2 regions of the Labrys neptuniae genome follow, and region 2 is predicted to be linked to the other one. Evidence: riboswitches for the same ligand, from Rfam matches in the RefSeq annotation. Region 2 holds a riboswitch; the other holds the start of a gene.
What was found. Region 2 has a riboswitch for thiamine pyrophosphate ahead of thiB (thiamine ABC transporter substrate binding subunit). Riboswitches for the same ligand answer to the same signal wherever they lie in the genome.
Positions count from the first base shown of each region.

Region 1: another riboswitch for thiamine pyrophosphate. It lies ahead of thiC (phosphomethylpyrimidine synthase ThiC); the one in region 2 lies ahead of thiB (thiamine ABC transporter substrate binding subunit).

Region 1 is NZ_JBFNQD010000002.1:649,128-659,999, reverse strand. It holds gene ABXS05_RS10290 (class I fructose-bisphosphate aldolase) at 1-317, shown strand, start outside; gene ABXS05_RS10285 (FGGY-family carbohydrate kinase) at 314-1,810, shown strand; gene ABXS05_RS10280 (GMC family oxidoreductase) at 1,807-3,438, shown strand; TPP riboswitch at 3,783-3,890, shown strand; gene thiC (phosphomethylpyrimidine synthase ThiC) at 3,992-5,833, shown strand; gene thiO (glycine oxidase ThiO) at 5,817-6,824, shown strand; gene thiS (sulfur carrier protein ThiS) at 6,821-7,018, shown strand; gene ABXS05_RS10260 (thiazole synthase) at 7,134-7,931, shown strand; gene ABXS05_RS10255 (thiamine phosphate synthase) at 7,928-8,563, shown strand; gene thiD (bifunctional hydroxymethylpyrimidine kinase/phosphomethylpyrimidine kinase) at 8,560-9,342, shown strand; gene ABXS05_RS10245 (outer membrane protein) at 9,847-10,500, shown strand.
Region 2 is NZ_JBFNQD010000003.1:166-11,037, forward strand. It holds gene ABXS05_RS10815 (thiamine ABC transporter ATP-binding protein) at 51-683, opposite strand; gene ABXS05_RS10820 (ABC transporter permease subunit) at 667-2,223, opposite strand; gene thiB (thiamine ABC transporter substrate binding subunit) at 2,434-3,447, opposite strand; TPP riboswitch at 3,501-3,613, opposite strand; gene ABXS05_RS10830 (HAD family hydrolase) at 3,747-4,409, opposite strand; gene ABXS05_RS10835 (ABC transporter ATP-binding protein) at 4,425-6,170, opposite strand; gene mobA (molybdenum cofactor guanylyltransferase MobA) at 6,397-6,993, opposite strand; gene ABXS05_RS10845 (sulfurtransferase TusA family protein) at 7,226-7,492, shown strand; gene mobB (molybdopterin-guanine dinucleotide biosynthesis protein B) at 7,492-8,010, shown strand; gene ABXS05_RS10855 (SDR family oxidoreductase) at 8,073-8,825, shown strand; gene ABXS05_RS10860 (translocation/assembly module TamB domain-containing protein) at 9,008-10,872, opposite strand, start outside.

The DNA.
Region 1 (10,872 bases), on a different contig from region 2:
TGACATTGGTGCGCCTTGCCCGCGAACTCGGCGCCGATATCGTCAAGGCCGACCCGACCAGCGATCCCGCCGATTTCCATCGCGTGGTCGAGGCCGCCCGCTGCCCCGTGCTGGTGCGCGGCGGCGGTAAGGCGGATCTACGCCAGGTCTTCGCCAATTCCCACGCTTTGATGCGCCAGGGCGCGCATGGCATGGTCTATGGCCGCAACATCTACCAGCACGACAACCCGGCCCGCGTGGTCAAGGCCCTGATGGCGATGATCCATCAGGGCGCCGACGATGGTGAGGCCTGGGCCATCTACGAGGCCGCAGCGTGACGCGCCATCTCCTCGGCATCGATGCCGGCAATACCGTGGTCAAGGCCGTCCTGTTCGACCTCGAAGGACGGGTCCTGGCGCGGGCAGCGCTGGACGGCCAGTCGCGACAGCCCCAGCCCGGCTATGTCGAGCGCGACATCGCCGAACTCTGGGCCAATGCCGCCACGGTGATCCGGCGGTGCCTCGACGAGGCCGGCGCCGCGGGCAAGGACGTCATCGCCATCGGCACCGCCGGCCACGGCAACGGCCTTTACATGCTCGACCGGGAAGACCAACCGCTGATCGGCATCCAGTCGATCGACAACCGTGCCGCCGGCCTCGCCGCCGAACTGCGCGCCTCGCCGGCTGCCGACGCCCTCTATCCGCTCTGCCTGCAGCGGCCCTGGCCGGCGCAGACGGCGACACTGTTGCTCTGGCTGAAGCAGAACCGCCCCGATCTCTATGCCAGGGCCGGCACCGCCTTCCTGTGCAAGGATGCGCTGACTCTGCTGCTCACCGGCAACCGCGTCTCCGATTTTTCGGATATGAGCGGTGCCGGCCTGCTGCGCCTGCCCGAGCGGCGCTATAACGAAACCCTGCTCGCGGCCTATGGTCTCGGCGATGCCGCCGGATTGCTGCCCGATCTCGTCGAGTCCGAAGCCACGGCAGGCAGCGTCACCGCCCGTGCCGCTGACGCCACCGGGCTTGTCGAGGGAATGCCGGTCGCCGCGGGCTTCTTCGACATCATCGCCTCGATGATCGGGGCCGGCGTCAACACGCCCGGCGAGGCGGCGATCGTGGCCGGCACCTGGAGCATCAACCAGGTGGTGCGCGAGACGCCGCTGATCGACAACACCATCTTCCACGCCTCGACCTGGCGCCCGGACCGCTATGTCGCGGTCGAATCCAGCGCCACCTCGGCCGTCAATCTCGAATGGTTCGTACGCGAGTTCGGCGGCGGGCACGGTCCGGCCGCGTTCGAGGCCTGCAATGGGCTGGTGGCATCGGTTGCCCCTCATCCGGAGCTGCCGCTGTTCCTGCCCTTCCTGTTCGGCGCGTCCACCCATCCCGATGCACGCGGCGCCTTCATCGGCCTCGCCGGCTGGCACGGCAAGGCGGAGATGCTCCATGCGCTCTATGAGGGCGTAGTCTTCGAACATCGCCGCCATATCGAGCGCCTGCGCCGCGCCGGCGCCGAAATCACCCGCGCCTCGCTGTCCGGCGGCGGCTCACGCAGCCCGGTCTGGTGCCAGATTTTCGCCGACATCCTCGACCTGCCCGTCACCGTGACCGAATGCCAGGAAACCGGTGCGCTGGGCGCGGCGATCGCGGCGGGTGTCGCAGCCGGAACCTTTGCAACGCTCGACGACGGCATCGCCGCCATGGTGCGCCAGGCCGCTCAGTACCAGCCCCGCACCGCGGACAGGGCGCTGGTGGAGGCGCGCTACCGCCTCTATTGCGGCCTCGCGGAGACCATGCCCGAACACTGGAAACGCTATCGCGAGGGCGCATGAACGAACGTCACGATAGCGAACGCATCGATCTCGGCGCTTACGACTATGTGGTCGTCGGCGCCGGCTCCGGCGGCTGCGTGCTGGCCAACCGGCTCTCCGCCGATCCCAAGGCCAGGGTGCTGCTGCTCGAAGCCGGCGGCTCGGACCGCTATCACTGGATCCACATCCCGGTCGGCTATCTCTATTGCATGGGCAATCCGCGCACCGACTGGGGCTACAGGACCGTGGCCGAGCCGGGTCTGAACGGGCGCTCGCTCGCTTATCCGCGCGGTCGGGTGATGGGCGGCTGCTCCTCGATCAACGGCATGATCTATATGCGCGGCCAGGCCGCCGACTATGACCAGTGGCAGCAGCTCGGCAATACCGGCTGGGGCTGGGACGACGTGCTGCCGCTGTTCCGGCGCTCGGAGAACCACCATGCCGGGAGCGCGCCCTTTCATGGTTCTGAGGGCGAGTTGCGCGTCGAACGCCAGCGCCTGTCCTGGCCGATCCTGGACTCGGTGCGCGAGGCGGCCGAGGAACTCGGCGTGCCCCAGATCGACGACTTCAATGCCGGCGACAACACCGGTTCGGCCTATTTCGAGGTCAACCAGAAGGCCGGTTTCCGCTTCAATGCCGTGAGGGCCTTCATCAACCCCGTCCGGCATCGCAAGAACCTCACCATCCTCACCAGGGCGATGGCCGAGCGTATCCGCTTCGCGAACGGACGTGCCGAAGGCCTCGAACTGAAGCTGGACGGCAAGCCCGCCCACATCTCGATCAGGCGCGAGCTGGTACTGGCGGCCGGCGCCATCGGCACGCCGCAGCTCCTGCAGCTGTCCGGCGTCGGCCCGGCGGCGCTGCTGGCCAGGCACGGCATCCCGCTCGTGCTGGAGGCACCCGGGGTCGGCGAGAACCTGCAGGACCATCTGCAGATCCGCACCGTGTTCAAGATCAGCGGCGCACGCACCCTGAACGAATGGCAGGCCTCGCTGCTGGGAAAGGCCGAGATCGCCCTCACCTATGCCCTCAAGCGTTCGGGGCCGATGGCGATGGCACCGAGCCAGCTCGGCATCTTCATGAAGTCGGATCCGCGCTTTGCCAGCGCCAATATCGAGTTTCACGTCCAGCCCCTATCGCTCGACGCCTTCGGATCGCCGCTGCATTCCTTTCCGGCCATCACCGTCTCGGTCTGCAATCTCCGGCCGGAGGCACGCGGCCATGTCCGCATTATCTCGCCGGATGCCCGGACCCATCCCGAAATCGCCCCGAACTACCTCTCGACCGAGGGCGACCGCGCGGTTGCGGCCGATTCGATCCGCGCAGCCCGCCGCCTGATGGCGACGAAGCGGATGCAGGCCTTCCGGCCGGAAGAACTGAAGCCCGGGCCGGCGATCCAATCGGCCGAGGATCTCGCCAAGGCTGCCGGCGACATCGCCACCACCATCTTCCATCCGGTCGGCACGGCCCGCATGGGCAGCGATGCGGCAGCCGTGGTCGATCCCGAGCTGCGCCTGCGCGGTATGTCCGGCCTGCGCATCGCCGATGCCTCTGTCATGCCGACCATCGTTTCCGGCAATACCCATGCCCCCGTGGTGATGATTGCCGAGAAGGCCTCCGACATGATCGCGGCGGCCTGGCGGGAGTGAGGCGGCGCGACGACCCCTTTGGGGGGGGTCCTGGTGCCCTGGCCAGAAAAGTCAAGGAAACCTCGACCTTTGTCATCACCGGGCTTGTCCCGGTGATCTAGGGCCCACATTCTCCGCGAATTGCAGCAGCTGGATGCCCGGGACGGGCCCGGGCATGACAAAGGTTGAGCCTTTCTCGGTTCTGTTGCGAGTTTTGAGTCAGTATTTCAGACCCGGCTCTTTCTTGGAGTTAGCGATGCAGGCGGGTCTGAAGACCCGCCCCCTAAAGAGTGCCGCAGCCTTCTTCCAAAATAATGCGACAATCCTTCGCTCTGGACGCAGGCCGATTCCGGGTCTAACCTTGGAATCGTTCCGAGGGGTGTCCTGCGCAAGCGGGGCTGAGATGGCCTAGAGCCGAACCCTTCGAACCTGATCCGGGTCATGCCGGCGAAGGGACGGGAACAGGGCTTTGGCGCTAGAAATTGGCTCCAGGTCCCGGAATTGGCTGAGATGCCGGTTCTGCCCAGACAATCGTCGCCCCGGATCTCCATGACTCGCAACGAGGAGGAGATCCATGAACATCCAAAATCCCAAGACCAAGATCGCCGCGCCCCAAAGCGTGACCACCGGCCCCATTGCCGGCTCCCGCAAGGTCTATGCGGCCCCCGCTTCGCATCCTGAGATGCGGGTGCCCTTCCGCGAGATCGCGCTGAGCGACGCGTCGCTCGCTCCCATCCGCGTCTACGATCCCTCCGGCCCCTACACCGAGGACGGCGCCAGCATCGACCTGAAGCAGGGCCTGCCGACGCTGCGCGAGGACTGGATCGCGGCGCGCGGCTTCGGCGCGATCGAGGGCCGGGCCGTCAAGCCGGAAGACAATGGCAATGTCTCCGCCGACCGGCTGGTGGCCCCCTGCCCGGCCGAACGCAAGCTGCGCCGGAGTGCCGATGGCCAGCGCGTCACCCAATATGAATTCGCCAAGGCCGGCATCGTCACCGAGGAGATGGTCTACGCCGCCTTCCGCGAGAACCTCGCCCGCGAGAAAGCCCTCGAAGGCGCGGCCGGGCGCCGGGCCGATGGCGAGGATTTCGGCGCGGCCATTCCCGAGTTCGTCACGCCGGAATTCGTGCGCGACGAAATCGCCCTGGGCCGGGCCATCCTGCCCGCCAACATCAACCATCTCGAACTCGAGCCGATGGTGATCGGCCGCAACTTCCTGGTGAAGGTCAACGCCAATATCGGCAACTCGGCCGTCACCTCCGGCGCCGCCGAGGAAGTGGAGAAGTTGGTCTGGGCCACGCGCTGGGGCGCCGATACGGTGATGGACCTCTCCACCGGACGCAACATCCACAACATCCGCTCCTGGATCCTGCGCAACTCGCCGGTGCCGATCGGCACGGTGCCGATCTACCAGGCGCTGGAGAAGGTCGACGGCGATCCCTTGAAGCTCGACTGGGAAGTCTTCAAGGATACGCTGATCGAGCAGGCCGAGCAGGGCGTCGACTATTTCACCATCCATGCCGGCGTTCGCCTCGCCCATGTGCCGCTCACCGCCAGCCGCGTCACCGGCATCGTCTCGCGCGGCGGCTCGATCATGGCGCGCTGGTGCCTGGCCGGGCATCGCGAGAGCTTCCTCTATGAGCATTTCGGCGACATCTGCGACATCATGCGCCGCTATGACGTCTCCTTCTCGCTCGGCGACGGCTTGCGTCCCGGCTCGATCGCCGATGCCAACGACGCCGCCCAGTTCGCCGAACTGGAGACGCTGGGCGAACTGACCAAAATCGCCTGGGACAGGGGCTGCCAGGTGATGATCGAGGGGCCGGGCCATGTGCCCATGCACAAGATCAAGCAGAACATGGACAAGCAGCTTGCCGCCTGCGGCGAGGCTCCCTTCTACACGCTCGGGCCGCTGACGACCGACATTGCGCCGGGCTATGATCACATCACCTCCGGCATCGGCGCGGCGATGATCGGCTGGTTCGGCACGGCGATGCTCTGCTACGTCACGCCCAAGGAGCATCTCGGCCTGCCCAACCGCGACGACGTCAAGACCGGCGTGATCACCTATCGCATCGCCGCCCATGCCGCCGATCTCGCCAAGGGCCATCCCGCCGCCAAGGTCCGCGACGACGCCCTGTCGCAGGCCCGCTTCGACTTCCGCTGGGAGGACCAGTTCAACCTCTCCCTCGATCCGGACACGGCGCGCGCCTATCACGACGAGACCTTGCCCAAGGATGTGCACAAGGTCGCGCATTTCTGCTCGATGTGCGGGCCAAAATTCTGCTCGATGAAGATCACGCAGGATCTTCGCGACGAGGTGCGGGCGATGGAGGAAGCCGCGCGGCAGGGCATGGCGGAAAAATCGCGCGAATTCCTCGAACAGGGCGGGGCCCTCTATGTCCCGGCCGAATGACGTCAAGCGCGTCACCGTGGTGGGGGCCGGCGTCGCCGGCCTCGTCACGGCGATGGAATGCGCGGCGCGAGGCGCCGAGGTCGAGATCCTGGAGCGCAGCGAGGTCCTGGGTGCCCAGGCCTGTTCCTGGCTGGCCGGCGGTATGCTCGCGCCCTGGTGCGAGCGAGAAAGCGCCGAGATCGAGGTCGAGCGGCGCGGCGAACTCGCGCTCGCCTGGTGGCCGCGCCATGTGCGGGAAACCGTGCAGCGCGGCACGCTGGTGGTCGCGCCTGTCCGCGACGGCAGCGAGATCGCCCGTTTCGCCCGTCGTACGAAGGCGCATGTCCCGGTGGACGTATCAGGCATCGCCACGCTCGAACCGGATCTTGCCGGCCGCTTCCACCAGGGCCTGTTCTTTCCGCGCGAAGCGCATCTCGACCCGAGACAGGCGCTGCAGGTGCTGGCCGGGCGTCTCGCCGACCTCGGCGTCACCATCCGTTTCAGGGTAGAGGCCGAGCCACACGCTCTCGATGCCGATGCTGTGATCGACTGCCGCGGCTTTGCCGCGCGCGCCGAACTGCCCGATCTGCGCGGTGTCCGGGGCGAGGCCATCGTGGTCCACGCGCCGGGCGTCACCCTCTCCCGGCCCGTGCGTTTCCTGCACCCGCGTTTTCCGCTCTATATCGTGCCGCGCGCCGACCATCGCTTCATGATCGGCGCCACCATGATCGAGAGCGAGCATAGGGGGCCGCCGACCCTGCGCTCGACCATGGAACTGATTGCAGCCGCCTTCAGCCTGCATCCGGCCTTCGGCGAGGCCGAAATCCTCGAGCTCGAAGCCGGACTGCGCCCCGCCTTTCCCGACAATCTGCCGCGCCTCACCGTGGTCGGGCGCGTCATCTCGCTCAACGGCCTGTTCCGCCACGGTTTCCTGCTCTCCCCGGCCCTGGCCCAGGAAGCCGCCGACCGAATCCTGCCCGTGCGGACAGCCCAGCAAGGAATTCCAGCATGACCTTGACCGTCAACGGCGAACGCCAGGAAACCGAGGCCGCCACCCTCGCCCGCCTGCTCGAGGCGCTCGAACTCGGCGACAGCGTGGTGGCCACCGCCCTGAATGGCCGCTTCGTCAGGGCCGTCGATCGCGATCGGACCGCCCTCAAGGACGGCGATGCAGTCGAGATTCTCGCGCCCCGGCAGGGAGGGTGACGGAGCGCGGACATCACAGCGACATGCAGACATGTCGCGATGTCCGCTCTTCCCTTTTCACGACGCGTTGCGGTTCAAGAGCGGACGAGACGTCCGCGCACCCGGAAATGACACCATGACCGACACCCTCATTTTCTACGACACCCCCTTCACCTCCCGCCTGCTGCTCGGCACGGCGCAATATCCCTCGCCCGCCATTCTCGCCGAGGCCGTGCGCGCGTCCGGGGCCGGCATCGTTACCGTCTCGTTGCGCCGGGAGTCCGGCGGGGAGCGCAGCGGCCAGAGCTTCTGGGGCCTGATCCGCGAGCTCGGCGTCAAGGTGCTGCCCAACACCGCCGGCTGCCATAGCGTGAAGGAAGCGGTGACGACGGCGCAGATGGCACGCGAAGTCTTCGGCACGAGCTGGATCAAGCTGGAGGTGATCGGCGACGCCGATACCTTGCAGCCCGATGTCTTCGGCCTGGTGGAGGCGGCCCGCATCCTCGTCTCCGAAGGCTTCGAGGTATTCCCCTACACCACCGAGGACCTGGTGGTGGCCGAACGCCTGGTCGACGCCGGCTGCCGGGTGCTGATGCCCTGGGGCGCACCGATCGGCTCGGGGCGCGGTCTCAACAATGTCTATGGGCTGCGCAGCATGCGGGCGCATTTCCCCGGCATTCCGCTGGTGGTCGATGCCGGCATCGGCACGCCATCGCACGCGGCGCATGCCATGGAACTCGGCTATGACGCGGTGCTGCTCAACACCGCCGTCGCCAAGGCGGGCGATCCCGCCGGCATGGCGCGGGCCTTTGCGCTTGGCATCGAGGCCGGGCGCCTCGCCTTCCTTGCCGACCCCATGTTGCCGCGCGACATGGCAGCCCCCTCGACACCAGTCTTCGGCCAGGCAAATCTGGATTCGGTGGTGCTGGCATGAGCATCATCGACACTATCTGGCGGCTCGATCCCTTCTATCCCGTGGTCGACAGCGTCGACTGGGTCGAGCGACTGGTAAAGCAGGGCACGAAACTGGTGCAGCTGCGCATCAAGGATCGCGACGACGAGACTGTTATGCCCGAGATCCGCGCAGCCTTGACGGTCTGCCGCGCCTATGGCGCCGATCTGGTGGTCAACGATTATTGGCGGGCGGCCATCGCGGCCGGTGCCGATTTCCTCCATCTCGGCCAGGGCGACCTCGACACCGCCGACCTCGTCGCCATCCGCGCTGCAGGGCTGAAGCTCGGCATCTCGACGCATGACCACGCCGAGCTCGCGCGCGCGCTCGCGTGCGATCCTGACTATGTGGCGCTGGGGCCGATCTATCCCACCACGCTCAAGGTGATGCCTTTCGTTCCGCAGGGGCTGGAGCGCATCGGCGAATGGAAAAAGCTGATCGGCGACCTGCCGCTGGTCGCCATCGGCGGCATCACCCTCGAACGGGCGCCGGCCTGCCTCGCAGCCGGGGCCGACGTCATCGCCATGGTCAGCGACGTTGTCAGGCATCCCGATCCGGACGCTCGTACCCAAGCCTGGTTGGCCGCGACCCGGCCGGCTTCGGTCAGGACATGACGGCAATCGCGCTCAGCATTGCCGGTTCCGATTCGGGCGGCGGAGCCGGTATCCAGGCCGACCTTGCCGCCTTTCGCGCCTTCGGCGTGTTCGGCACCACTGTTATCACCGCCGTGACGGCGCAGAACACCCGCGGCATCAGCGCCATCCATGCAGTCCCGCCGGACGTGCTCGCAGCGCAGCTCGATGCCGTGCTCGACGATTTCGAGGTCAGAGCCATCAAGATCGGCATGGTGCCGAGCGCCGGGCACGCGCGCGCCATCGCCGAAAGGCTGACAGGCTTGGGATTGCCCATCGTGCTCGATCCGGTGATGTCGGCGAGCACCGGCCGGCTGCTGGGCGAGACGGGGACGCTCGCGGCCCTCAAGGCCGATCTCCTGCCGCTCGCCACCTGCCTGACGCCAAATCTGCCGGAAGCGGCAATCCTGTTGAACGAGGCATTGGCGGAGAGCGAAGCACAAATGATCGAGCAAGCCCAGGCCCTTCTCGAGTTCGGTCCGCGGGCAGTCCTGCTGAAGGGGGGACATGGCCATCTCGGCGAGGCGGTCGACATTCTCGCTACCCGCGATGATACCCGGCGCTTTGCCGGAGCCTGGGTCAGAACCCCAAACCTGCATGGGACGGGCTGCGCGCTCTCTTCGGCCATTGCCGCCAACCTCGCGGGCGGCCGCACACTCGCCGCCTCGGTTGGACGCGCCAAGGAATGGCTGGCGGATTGCCTGAAAGCCGGAATCAAGCTCCAAATCGGGTGTGGCTGTGGCCCTGCCGTGCCTTTTTGAGAGAAAATCGAGCAGCCATGCAAAAGATGCAGTCCTGCCCCCTCATTGCAGCAAAGCAATCCCACGCCACATTCCGCCCCACAATGTGGCACAAATGGGGCAGGTTCTTTGCACAATTGCCAAGCGGCTCGACTTGGTCCGGACCGTGCTGCAGAGCAGCATGAAGCGTCTCACAAGCATAGATCCCCCCTCATCGCCACCGACAGCGGTGATACCCTACGGCTAATTCGCTGACGTTCAATTCAAACAACACGTATAGTTCTTGGAATTTTTATTAATTACCCCGAAACTCAAATTCTATTGGGAAAACTTTTGCGGCTGCGAAAGTCATTTAATTGCATTTTAACTGTATGATGCCATCGCATCTGTCTTATTTTTGCCTTGAAATCTGCGCGGGCCTGTCACCAGTTCGAAGGCCGGTGTGGCGAAAACGCTACAGACTCCGTCAACGCTTTCTGCTTATATCCAGCCACTGTGATTTTCCGGTTTTTGGAGTATCGAACTATGAAAATGCGTTTGGCCCTCGCGGCTCTCCTCCTCACCTCGACCTCGGCTTTCGCTGCCGACCTGGCTCCCCAGGCTGTCGAGCCGGTCGCTCCGGTCGTCGCTCCCGTCTACAACTGGACCGGCTTCTACGCTGGTATCCATGCTGGCGCTGCCATCGGCCAGGGCAAGATTGACCACGCCAAGCTCAATGGCACCGGTTTCCTCGGCGGCGTGCATGCCGGCTACAATGCCCAGTTCGACGGCGGCTGGGTCGTTGGTCTCGAGACCGACATCGACTATTCGAGCGTCAAGAAGTCCAAGGCTGTCACCGATGGCGACATCGTCACTCGCGCCACCCTCAAGAACGAGTGGCAGGGCTCGACCCGCGCTCGCTTCGGCTATGCCTTCGACAACATCCTGCCCTACGTGACGGGCGGTGTTGCTTACGGCAACGTCAAGACCAGCATTGCCGGCGTTGGTTCCAAGACCGACACCCGCGTGGGTTGGACCGCTGGCGCTGGCGTCGAATACGCCATCGACCAGAACTGGATCGTTCGCGGCGAAGCCCGCTATGTCGACCTCGGAGACAAGAGCAGCACCTTCGGCGGCACTCGCCACAAGGTGAAGTTCAACTCCACCGACCTGACCCTCGGCGTGAGCTACAAGTTCTGATCCGCGTATCTGGATCATTGCGTAAGGAAGAGCCCGGCGGAAGCCGGGCTTTTTCTTTTGCCGGTGTCGGGTTGCAAAACGGCCACGCCGAAACGCTGGCTATCGTTATGGCACGGCGCCGCACGCCACGGTCAGCTCCCAGGGCGGCTCGAAGCAAGCTCCAGGACAAAATGCGTTCTGACCGAGCCATTCCTTCGGCTGCGCTCGCCGCTCACCAGAACATTTTGCGATTCCCGGCGATTCGTTCCGTTCCGACCGTGGGACGTTCCAGTTCCCTCTCGCCCCTGCGCCGGGGTGTACTGGTGCCGAGCCAACCTTCGGCAAGACCGGCCCCTGTCGCGCAACGGCCGATGTAGAGCACAACTCGACACT
Region 2 (10,872 bases):
ATCTCGGAAACGTGTCGCACGAGGGGATCGCCCCTCCGTGTTGCCTCGCCTCAGCCCACGACCCGTCCATCTGCAACCGTGATGACCTGATCGGCCCTGCCCTCGACATCTTCGGGCGTATGCGTGGTCATCAGCACGGTCAGGTTCTTCTCGCGACGCAGCGTATCGATGAGATCGATCATGTCGGCCCGCATGGTGGGATCGAGCCCTGTCAGCGGCTCGTCGAGCAGCAGCAGCGGGCGCGTGGTCAGCATGGCACGCGCGAGCGCGACGCGCTGGCGTTGGCCACCGGAGAGCTCTGAAGGCAGGCGCGCTTCCATGCCGGCCAGATCGACATGGTCGAGCATCGCCGAGATGGCCTGGCGATCGGCCGCCGAGAGCCGAAGGGAGGGTGACAGGGCGAGACCGGCGTTCTGCAGGGCCGTGAGATTGGGCAGGAGATTATGGTCCTGGAAGACGATGGCCACCGGCCTGTCAGCCGGCTTCAGCGGCAGGAGATCGATCCCCAGGAAGCTGAGCCTGCCGCTTGCCGGCTTTTCGAAACCGGCAATGGCGTGCAGCAAGGTGGACTTGCCGCCGCCGGAAGGACCGACCATGGCCGCTAGCGCACCGCGCGGAACCGTGAGGTCGTAGCGCCCGGTCCAGTCGTCGATGATGATGGTGAGATTATCCACGACGAGCATGCCGGCCTCCAAACCGCCCAGCCACCAGGAACAGCACGAGCACGAGACCGGCAAGCAGCGCGGCAATGCCGTCCGCCTCGGCGACACGATAGGAGCCGAGCTTGGCGTAGAGCAAGGCCGGCAGTGTCACCAGGCTCTGCGAGCCGAACAGGGCCACCACGCCGAGATCGCCGAGCGAGAGCGCCATGGCAAGGGCGAAACCGGCCGCCGCCGAGGGGACCAGCAAAGGCCACTCGACCAGACGCAACCGCGCCCAGCCGGTCAGGCCGAGATTGTCGGCCAGTCGGCCATACCGCTCCTCAGCCAGAGCCATGGGCGGATCGACGAGCCGGTGCACGAAAGGCAGAGCCATCATCGCATTGACCAGGATGAGAGCCGGCATCGCCACGAAATCGGTCGCGCCCAAGGCACGGGCGATCACGTAGAGACCCGCCGCGAAAGCCAATGGCGGAGCGGCCAGTGTGAGCAAGGGCCCCGCGGCCATCAGACGGGCGAGACGGGGCCAGCCCTGCTTTGTCAGCGACAGGCGCGAACGCGACAGCAGGAGGGCAGCGGCCAGCGACAGCAAGGCAGCCGCCAATGCAACCACCAGACTGGTCACGAGGGCTCGGGGCACCTGCGGATCGATGCCAGCCATCAGCGTGCGGCCCGCGTGAATGACCGCCAGCAAGGGTGGCAGCAGCAGAAGCAGCGCAAAGCCGATGACCAGTGCATCGGCCAACTGCAGCCAGCCAGCTTCGCGATCGGGCCGTTCCAGCCTGCGTCCGACACTCGCCGCTTCCGGCGGGCGCACCAGCAACGGCGCGGCAAGCGTCGCCAGCAGTGCCATGGCGGCGATCTGCAGCAAGGCCAGCACCGCGGCCCGGGCAAAATCGGCATCGGAATGGATGGCCTGGTAGATTGCAACCTCGAACGTGGCACTCCCCGGCCCGCCTCCGAGCGTAAGGGGAATGGCGAAGGACGTCGCGCAGGCGATGAAGATCAGGAGCGCGAGCGCCGGCAGGTCCCGCCTCAGCACCGGCCAGTCGATGCGGCGAAAGATGGTAGCCGGAGGCATGCCGAGCGAGGCTGCCAGCCGCCAATGCTCGCCCGGCACCGCCTCCAGCGCCGCAAGGAACACCCGGCTCGCGAAGGCACCGTTGAAGAACACATGCACCATCAGGATGCCGGTGAGCCCGTAGAGCGAGATGGCCGGCAGGCCGATGGCACCCAGCACGGTGTTGGCGATGCCGGCCCTACCGTAGATGCCGGCAAAGGCGAACACGGCGACGATCGAGGGCAACGCCGCTGCAACGCCGAACAGGGCCAGCAGCAGCCGACGTCCGGGAAATTGCCGCCGGGCCAGCGCCAAGGCCACGAGCGCCCCGAACGAGAGCGACAGCAGAGTGGAGAGCAGCGCCTGATAGACGGTGAAACCGGCGATCGAGACGAGATAGCCGACATTGCCCTGCCAGGCGTCGCCGCCAGCCGCGAGAAACAGGCTGGCGAGCGCGGCGAGCACGAGTGCGGCAAGGCCGCCGAGGAGAATCAGGCCGGGCATTCAGATTGAAGCATCTTTACCCTCCCCTGGAGGGGGAGGGTCGGCCTGAAAGGCCGGGGTGGGGTGACTCTTTGCAAAATATTTCAGCTTTGGCCGAGGGAAGACGATTTGGAAGGGCCAGTGCATCCCACCCCCACCCCGACACTTCGTGTCGACCCTCCCCCTCCAGGGGAGGGTAAAGGACCAGCGTCGAGCTTCACCTGCCCTTCCTCACTTCGCCATGGCGGCCAGCCATTCGTCGATCCAGGCCTTGCGGTTCTCGGCAAGCTTGGCCGGATCCGCCATCAGGGCCTTGGCGGGCACGGCAACGGCCTTGAAGCTCTCCGGCAGGCCGGCAGCGGGCGTCCTGGCCGGATACATCCAATTGGTCTCGGGCAGGACGGACTGGGCCTCGTCGGAGATGAGGAAGGTGAGGAACTGGCGCCCGAGTTCCTGCTGCTTTGAACTCGCCGTCACCCCGGCGACCTCGACCTGGGTCTGATGGCCTTCCGGGAACATCGCCGCCTTGTAGTTGGTCTTCTTCTCGGCACCGATATGGTAGGCGGGCGAGGTCGAATAGGAGAGCACCATGTCGGCCTCGCCCTTCAGGAAGAGCCCATAGGCTTCCGACCAGCCCGAAGTGACCGTGACGATGCGGGGCTTCAAGGATTTCCAGGCGTCGGAGGCCTTGTCGCCATACACGGCCTTCATCCATGCGAGCAGGCCAAGGCCCGGCGTGGAGGTGCGCGGATCCTCGATCACCAGCTTGGGACCGTTCTTGTCGTCGACGAGATCCTTCAGGCTGGCGGGCGGGGTCTTGAGCTTGTCGCTGTCATAGACGAAGGCGAAATAGCCCCAGTCATAGGGAATGAAGGTCTTGTTGGTCCAAGGCTCGGGCAGAGAGAGCTTCTCGGCTGCCACGCCATGCGGCGCGAACAGGCCTGATTTCTCCGCCTCTCCCATCAGATTGTCGTCGAGCCCGACGACGACGTCGGCCTTGGTCGAGGCCCCTTCGAGCTTGAGCTTGGCGAAGAGGGCGCCACCATCATCGGCGGTGACATAGGTCAGCTTGCAGTTGCACTTGGCCTCGAAGGCGGTTTGCAGCGGCTTGCCGGGGCCATATTCGCCGGAGAAGCTCTCATAAGTGTAGACGGTGAGCACCGGCTTGTCGTCGGCCGAGGCCGTTGTGGCGACGGTGGCCAGTGCGAGAGCGGCGAGCAGTTTCCTCAGCATAGCGTCCTCCATGTCGAAAACGGTTCGATACGGATGACGGCGGTGAAGAAAATTGAGGTGAAGCTGAAAGCTTCGAAGCTCATCCCTCCGCCGGCACGACCCGGATCAGGTTCGATGGGTTAGACGTAGCTTGCGGCCATCGTCTTCTCAGCCCTTGCGGGCACCCCATGAGACAATTCTCGTGTTAGCGCTTTCCCGGCACGAGGGAAAGTCCGTTTCATCGCGGCAGCCGCCCTCTGCCGACGACAGGCCAAGACTTGGGGCCTCACCCAGCATCCGCGCCATGACGGAGCTGGGTCACCGGCCTGCGATCAGGCGATACCGAGCCGAGCTGCGGCGAAAGGTCGGAGGCGCGAATCCGTATAGTCGGGAATCGCCAGTTCCACGCCGGCCGCCAGCAGCGCCTCCTCGCTCATGCTGGTGGCAAGACCGATCACGGCAAGGCCCGCTGCCTTGCCAGCCGTGATGCCCGAGCGCGAATCCTCGAAGGCCAGGCTGGAAGCGGCCCGTCCGTACAGGCGCTCCAGGCCGACAAGGTAAGGATCTGGATGGGGCTTGGGATTGGCAACCTCAGCGCCGATCACCACGGTCGGAAAGCGTTCCACCAGGCCCAGATTGACCAGCTGATGCTCTGCATTGTCCCGCGGTGCATTGGTGACCACGCCGACCGGCACCCCGTTCTGCTCCAGCCAGTCGAGGAAATCCGTCAGTCCCTTCGCCGGCTTCAGCCCCACGAAGAGGCTGCGGAACATCGCCTCCTTGTCGTCGACGAGCTTGAGGGCGGCATCTTCGTCGAGATCCTTCAGGAAGTTCCTGGCAAGCAGGCTGTTGGGCTGGCCCATGATCTCGGAGACATAGGTGTCGAGGGAAAGCTCGATCCCGTGCGGCGCCACCATCTCGCGCCAGGCCTCGTAATGCAGGTGATCGGCATCGACCAAAGTGCCGTCGAGATCGAAGAGAGCAACGGATTTCACGAAACAAAACCTTCTTCAGAGAGGCAGGAGCTGGGGCTCGTCGCGGAACTGCACGGCATGGAGGGCGGCATAGCGCCCTGCCCTGGCGAGCAGCGCCTCATGGCTGCCCTCCTCCACCAGCCGGCCGCCGTCGATCACGCAGATCTTGTCGGCTTCCTGGATGGTCTGCAGCCGGTGGGCGATTACCACGACGGTGCGGCCGGCGCAGAGATCGTCGAGGGCATTCTGCACCGCCTGTTCGGATTGCGAGTCCAATGCGGCCGTGGCCTCGTCCAGGAGAATGATCGAGGCATCACGCAGGATGGCACGCGCGATCGCGATGCGGGCACGCTGCCCGCCGGAAAGCTGCAGGCCGCGCTCACCGACCTCGGTGTCGTATTCCCGGTCGAAATCCACGATGAAGTCATGGGCATAGGCGGCTTTGGCCGCCGCCTCGATCGCCTCCTGGGAGGCACCCGGCCGGCCAAAGGCGATGTTCTCCCGGATGGTGCCGGCGAACAGGAAGACGTCCTGGCCGACATAGGCCATGGCACTGCGGAGGCTGGCGACGGAAACCGACGCGATGTCCTGCCCGTCGATTTCGATCGCGCCGGAGCCCGGCTCATAAAAGCGCAGGATCAGGTTGAGCACGGTCGACTTGCCGCTGCCGGACGGACCGACCAGAGCGGTCGTCTTGCCGGCCTCGGCGACCAGGGAGAGATCCTGCAAGACCGGCTCGTCCGGCTTGTAGCCGAAGCTCACCTGATCGAAGGCGATATGGCCACCTCTGTTGACGAAGGCGGGCTTCTTGCTCTCGCCTGCCCCTTCGCGCGCCGGCTGATCGATGATGTCGTAAAACATGCTCACGCCGGCAACGGCGGCGTTCAGGTCGACATTGACGCGAGCGAGTGCCTTGGACGGCGCATAGGCGGTGAGGAAGGCGAACAGGAAAGAGATCAACTCGTCGACTGTGAGCTGGCCGGCGGTGATACGCCAACCGCCATAGATGATGACCGCCGCAACGGCAAAACCGGCCATCGTCTCCATGATCGGGCCCGAACGATTGCCGAGCCCCGCCATCTTGTTGGCGGCTGCCTGGGCCTCGGCCACGCCGGCTGCCATGCGGGCCCGCATGGCCTGCTCCATGCCGAAGGACTTGACCACCCGGATCCCTTGCGAGGTTTCCTGAATGATTCCGGTGATCTGCGCGGTGCTCTGATATTGGCGCTTCACCACACGCCGGATCCGCTTGGTGATGTAGCGGATGCCGAGCACGGCAGGCGGCATCACCACGAGGGCAGACAAGGCCAATAGCGGATCACGCATGATCATCACGGCGATCAGTGCACCGACCTGCAGCACGTTGGAGACCGAGGTGACCAGAAGATTGGAGGCGATGCGCGAGGAATTGGCCACGAAAGTATTCGAGGCCACCATTTCGGTGGAATGGCGCGCGGTGAAATAGGCCATGTCCTGCTTCACGACATGATCGAACAGCCGCTGCTGCACGCTGGCGATGATGGAGTTGCCGATGCGGGCGAGCACGGTGTCCTTGGTATAGGCAGCCGCGCCGCGAACCAGGAAGACCACGACGACCAGCAGGGCAAAGCCTGTGATCTGCCCCATGCTCTGCTTGTCCCACATGGCGCGAATGACCGGTCCGATCAGCCAGGCCACCAGCCCGCCCATGGACGCTTCGATCGCGCCGGCAGCAATCGCCACGCCATAGGCGCGGGTGTGCTTGCTTCCTTCATCGGAGAACAGGCGCCGCAGCAACGGCATGGCGCGGACTGTGTTCTGAGCCTCTGTGGAAATGGTGGCAACTCCTGGAGCAGCGCAGGTTCTTGCCAAACCCCCGCTGCACTCCGACCTTGGTTTCAACGCGCCTCTGCGTTTCCCGGGATGCCCCGTCGGTCGCAAAAAGCTCTGGCAATCGCCGCGCTTCTATCACCGGCGCGGAATTAAGGCCAGATGGCGGCACTAGCGCGCGATGGGACGACTTCCGCAGTCAGGCCGCCGGGAAACGGGCGAGGAGCGCCTCCGCCTCAGCCATTCCGGCGGAATCGTTGACATTGGCGAAGGGATCGAAGGGCTCGGCCGGCCACGTCACTTCCGCGAAATCGTGACGGCGAAGAATGGCCTCCACCCGGCGCTGATCCTCCTCGACCAGGGCCTTCCGCAGGGCACTACGCAGATGAACGGGCCAGAGCGCCGCCGTCGGATGGCGCCGGCCGGCGGAGACTGCGACGGCGCCCCTTCCTGCCTGTGTCCCGGTCCGCAGCCTGGCCACCAGATCCGCCGGCAGGAAGGGCGCATCGCAAGGTACCACCGCCACGTCGTCAAAACCGGCCTGCGCCGCATGGTCGAGACCGGCGAGCACACCGGCCAGCGGCCCCGGGAAATCCGGCACGTTGTCCGGCAGAATGGGAAGAGCCAGCGCCTCGAATCGTCCGGCATCCCCGTTGGCATTGAGAAAGAGGGCGCCGACCTGCGGACGCAGGCGCATGACGATGCGCTCGAGGATCGTCCGCCCGCCCAGCAAGGACAGCCCCTTGTCGCCGCCGCCCATGCGACGCGACAGGCCGCCGGCAAGGATCAGCCCCATGACGGCGTTGCCTGTCTTCTGCTCGTTCTGGTTCAACGACACTGCCTCGCCTTTCCGAGATCGATGGCGGCTGAAGGTCGCCGTGCCGCCGCTCGAGATGTTCCATGCCAACGGCATGTCGAGCAAGCCCATAGGGACTTTTCCGGGATTTCTTCAACCCCGACAGGGCGGAGATGCGTCGCGACGACGCACAATGGTTGAATGGCAGGCTCCGGCTCGCTAGAGCGGTGATATGTCCGCTCATCCCTCCTCCCCGTCGGCGACCGCCCCGGCCCTGCGCATCGATCTGCGTGGCCTCAAATGCCCGCTGCCCGTGCTGCGCGCACAAAAGGAGCTGGCCCGTCTTTCGCCCGGCGATCGCCTCATCCTCGAATGCACCGATCCAATGGCCGCGATCGACCTGCCCAACCTGGCGCGCGAAACCGGCGACATCTATGAAGGACGCAGCGAGGATCAGGGCTTCACGGCGCATCACATCCGCAAGGGGCCGACGCCATGATGCGGCTTATGGGTCTGTCGGGCTGGAGCGGCGCCGGCAAGACAACTCTGATTGCCGCGTTGATTCCGGCTTTGCTCCAGCGCGGCCTGACGGTATCGACCATCAAGCACGCCCACCACGCCTTCGATGTCGACAAGCCTGGCAAGGACTCCTACATCCACCGTGAATCGGGCGCCCGGGAAGTGCTGGTCGCCTCGGCCCATCGTTTCGCGCTGATGCATGAGCTGCGCGGCGCTTCCGAGCCGCCTCTTACCGAACTCCTCCGGCGATTGTCGCCGGTCGACCTCGTCATCGTCGAAGGGTTCAAGAGCGATCCGCATCCCAAGATCGAGGTGCATCGCACCGCGACCGACAAGGATTACATCTATCCCGGCGATCCCTATATTCGCGCCATCGCCACGGACGCACCCGGCCCCTTCCCGATGCCGCGCTTCGAGCTCGACGACATCGACGGGATTGCCGAATGGGTGATCCGCGAGGCAGTTCCCATCGAACCGGGAGATGTCTCCCCTCTCTGAACGATCAGATCACGTCCATCCCCTTGAGCCAGCCAAGGCCGATCACAAGCCGGGAGTTTTCCATGTCGCAGCGCCCTCTCCTTCTCGTCACCGGCGGAAGCCGCGGCATCGGAGCCGCCGTCTCACTCAAGGCTGCCCAAGCCGGCTACAACCTCGTCATCAACTACCGCAGCGACCATGCCGCGGCCGAGGCTGTGGCGGAAGCTGCCCGGCATGCGGGTGCGCGGGTACTGCTCCGTGCCGGCGACATGGCCAAGGAAGACGACATCGCGGCCCTGTTCGCGGCCGTCGACGATTTCGGCAGGCTGACGCATCTGGTCAACAATGCCGGCATCACCGGCAAGTCCGGACGGCTCGCCGACACCGATCCCGCCGTCATACGCGAGACGATCGACGTCAACGTCACCGGCGCCATCCTGGTGGCTCGCGAGGCGGTCAAACGGCTTTCGACCCGGCTGGGCGGCCTGGGCGGGGCGATCGTCAACATGTCGTCCGCCGCGGCGACCTTGGGCTCGCCGGACGAATATGTCTGGTATGCCGCATCCAAGGCCGCAATCGACGGATTGACCTACGGCCTCGCCCGCGAGCTCGCCACCGAGGGCGTGCGTGTCAATGCCATCCAGCCCGGCATGGTCGACACCGAGATCCATGCCCGCAGCACGGGCGACGCCGGACGCGTGGAACGCATCAGGCCGAGCATTCCGATGCAGCGTATCGGCGCCGCCGATGAAATTGCCGATGCAACGCTCTATCTGTTGTCGGCGGCTGCGAGTTACGTCACCGGCTCGATCCTGCGCGTTGCAGGCGGCCGCTAAGGCATGGGCTGGCAACAACTGGAACGCCGCCTTTATCATGCCCGGGCTTGATCCGGGCACCCAGCGTTCCCGTTTTTGGACATCTGCGAAGGTGAACTGGATTGCCGGGTCAAGCCCGGCAACGACAAAGGTCGAGCCAGTTCGATTCGTTTACTGACGAATCCTGACGCGAACGCCGCTCCTCAATATTCGCGTTCGTAGTAGATGCCGCCCTTCGAGCCGTCGGTGCCGGCCTGGCCGCGCAGCTTGAGGTTCCTGGTGACGTCGAGATTGATGGTGGCGTCGGTCTGGCCGCCGACGCCGGAGGTCACGCCCAGATAGATCTTGTCGCCGATATAGGTGCCGGCCTGCACGGCGGCATTGCCGCTGGAATCGGTGACCACGCCGAGATTGTCGAGGCCTGTCGACTTGCGGATACTGTCGAGCAGGCCGGGACCTGAGGGACCGCCGGCGAGCTGGGCCACGGCCGTGGCAAGCTGGGCGAGCTGCAGCGGCGACAGGTCCTGGATGCTGCGACCGAACAGGAAGCGCGCCATCACCTCGTCCTGCGGCAACTGGGGCACCGAGGAGAGCACGATCTGCGGATCGGAGGCCCGCCCCGTCACGCGCACCGTCACCGTGATCGAGCTGTTGCGGGTGGAGGCGACGAAATCGATGTTGGGATCGAGATCGCCGACCAGGGTCACCTTGCCCGAGTCGAACACGATGTGCTGGCCGATGACGTCAAGCGAGCCGCGCCGCATCTCCAGGAAGCCCACCGGGGATATGTTGGCGACCGAACCCTTCAGCGCCATCTGGCCACCGAGTTCGGCATCGATGCCACGGCCACGCACGAAGATGCGGGCGGGTGCATCGATGGTCAGGTCGAGCACCACATTGGGGCCGGAACTGGCCTTGCCCTTCTTGGGCTTGCCGGCCGCGGCGGTATCCTTCGCCTTTGCCAGGGTCCGACTTACTTCACGCGGCGGCTTGAGGTGCTTGACGCCGAGCATGGCGGCATTTGCGGCAAAGCGCTCGGGAATGGTGATCTCGGCACGCTGGATCTCGATACGACCACCGATGACCGGCCTGACCATCAGCGGGCCGCGTATCGTGATGTCGCTGGAGACGATCGCCGTCGCCAGATTGCCGTCGGTGAGCTTGGCGTTGCGCGTGGTGATCTTCAGGTCGGCAGCGAAATCCGGCTTCAAGCCGACCGAACCGCTGACACCGATCGAACCGCCGCCCTGGGTGGTCGCGCTGAACTGGGTAATGGTTGCCCGGTCGCGATCGAAGCGGATGGTGCTGCCGATCCCCGTCAGCTTCATGCCCGTTTCGGGATCGGTCACCGTGCCGCCTGATATAACGGCCTGGCCGGATACGGCCGGCGCGGCGATCGAGCCGCCGGCCTTGGCGTTGAGGGTGAGTGTGCCGGTGGCGCGGCCGCCGCGATCACGCAGGGCGCCATTGGCCAGAGCGAGCGGCGCCGACGCCTGCACGTCGACGGAAAGGCCGGCCCCCTGCAAGGGCACGTGACCGCGCGCGGTGACCGACAGGCCCCCCGCTCCCGTCAGGCTGGCGCTGCCAATGGTGACGGCCTTGCCCGCATAGCGGCCATTGGCGGCGAGCTGCAGGGCCGGAATGCCGAAGCCCTTCGCGGCGGCGACACCGAGGCCGCTGCCCTTCACGTCGAACTCCGCCACTGGATCGGCGGGCTTGCCGGAAAGCTTCACATTGGCCGACAGCGTGCCCGTGGCGCCGAGACCGGGCGAAGCGATATTGGCCAGAGACAGTGGCAGCTGGCCGACGACGATATTCATCGCCAGCGTCTCGCCGACCTTACCGTCGACGGACACGACGCCGCCCTGCCCGATCCTGAGCACGGCCTTGGGGATGGTGACCCCGCTCTTGCGGCTGGCGATGGTGACGGGTGACTGAAGGGAGGCGGAGATGCCCTGCTGCGAAACGTCGAGCTTGTCGAGCCGGGCGTCGAGCCCATCGCCCGCCGGCTTCACCGCGCCTGCGAGCGCGAGCTTGCCCTTCGGCATGGTGCCCTGAAGCTGGAAGG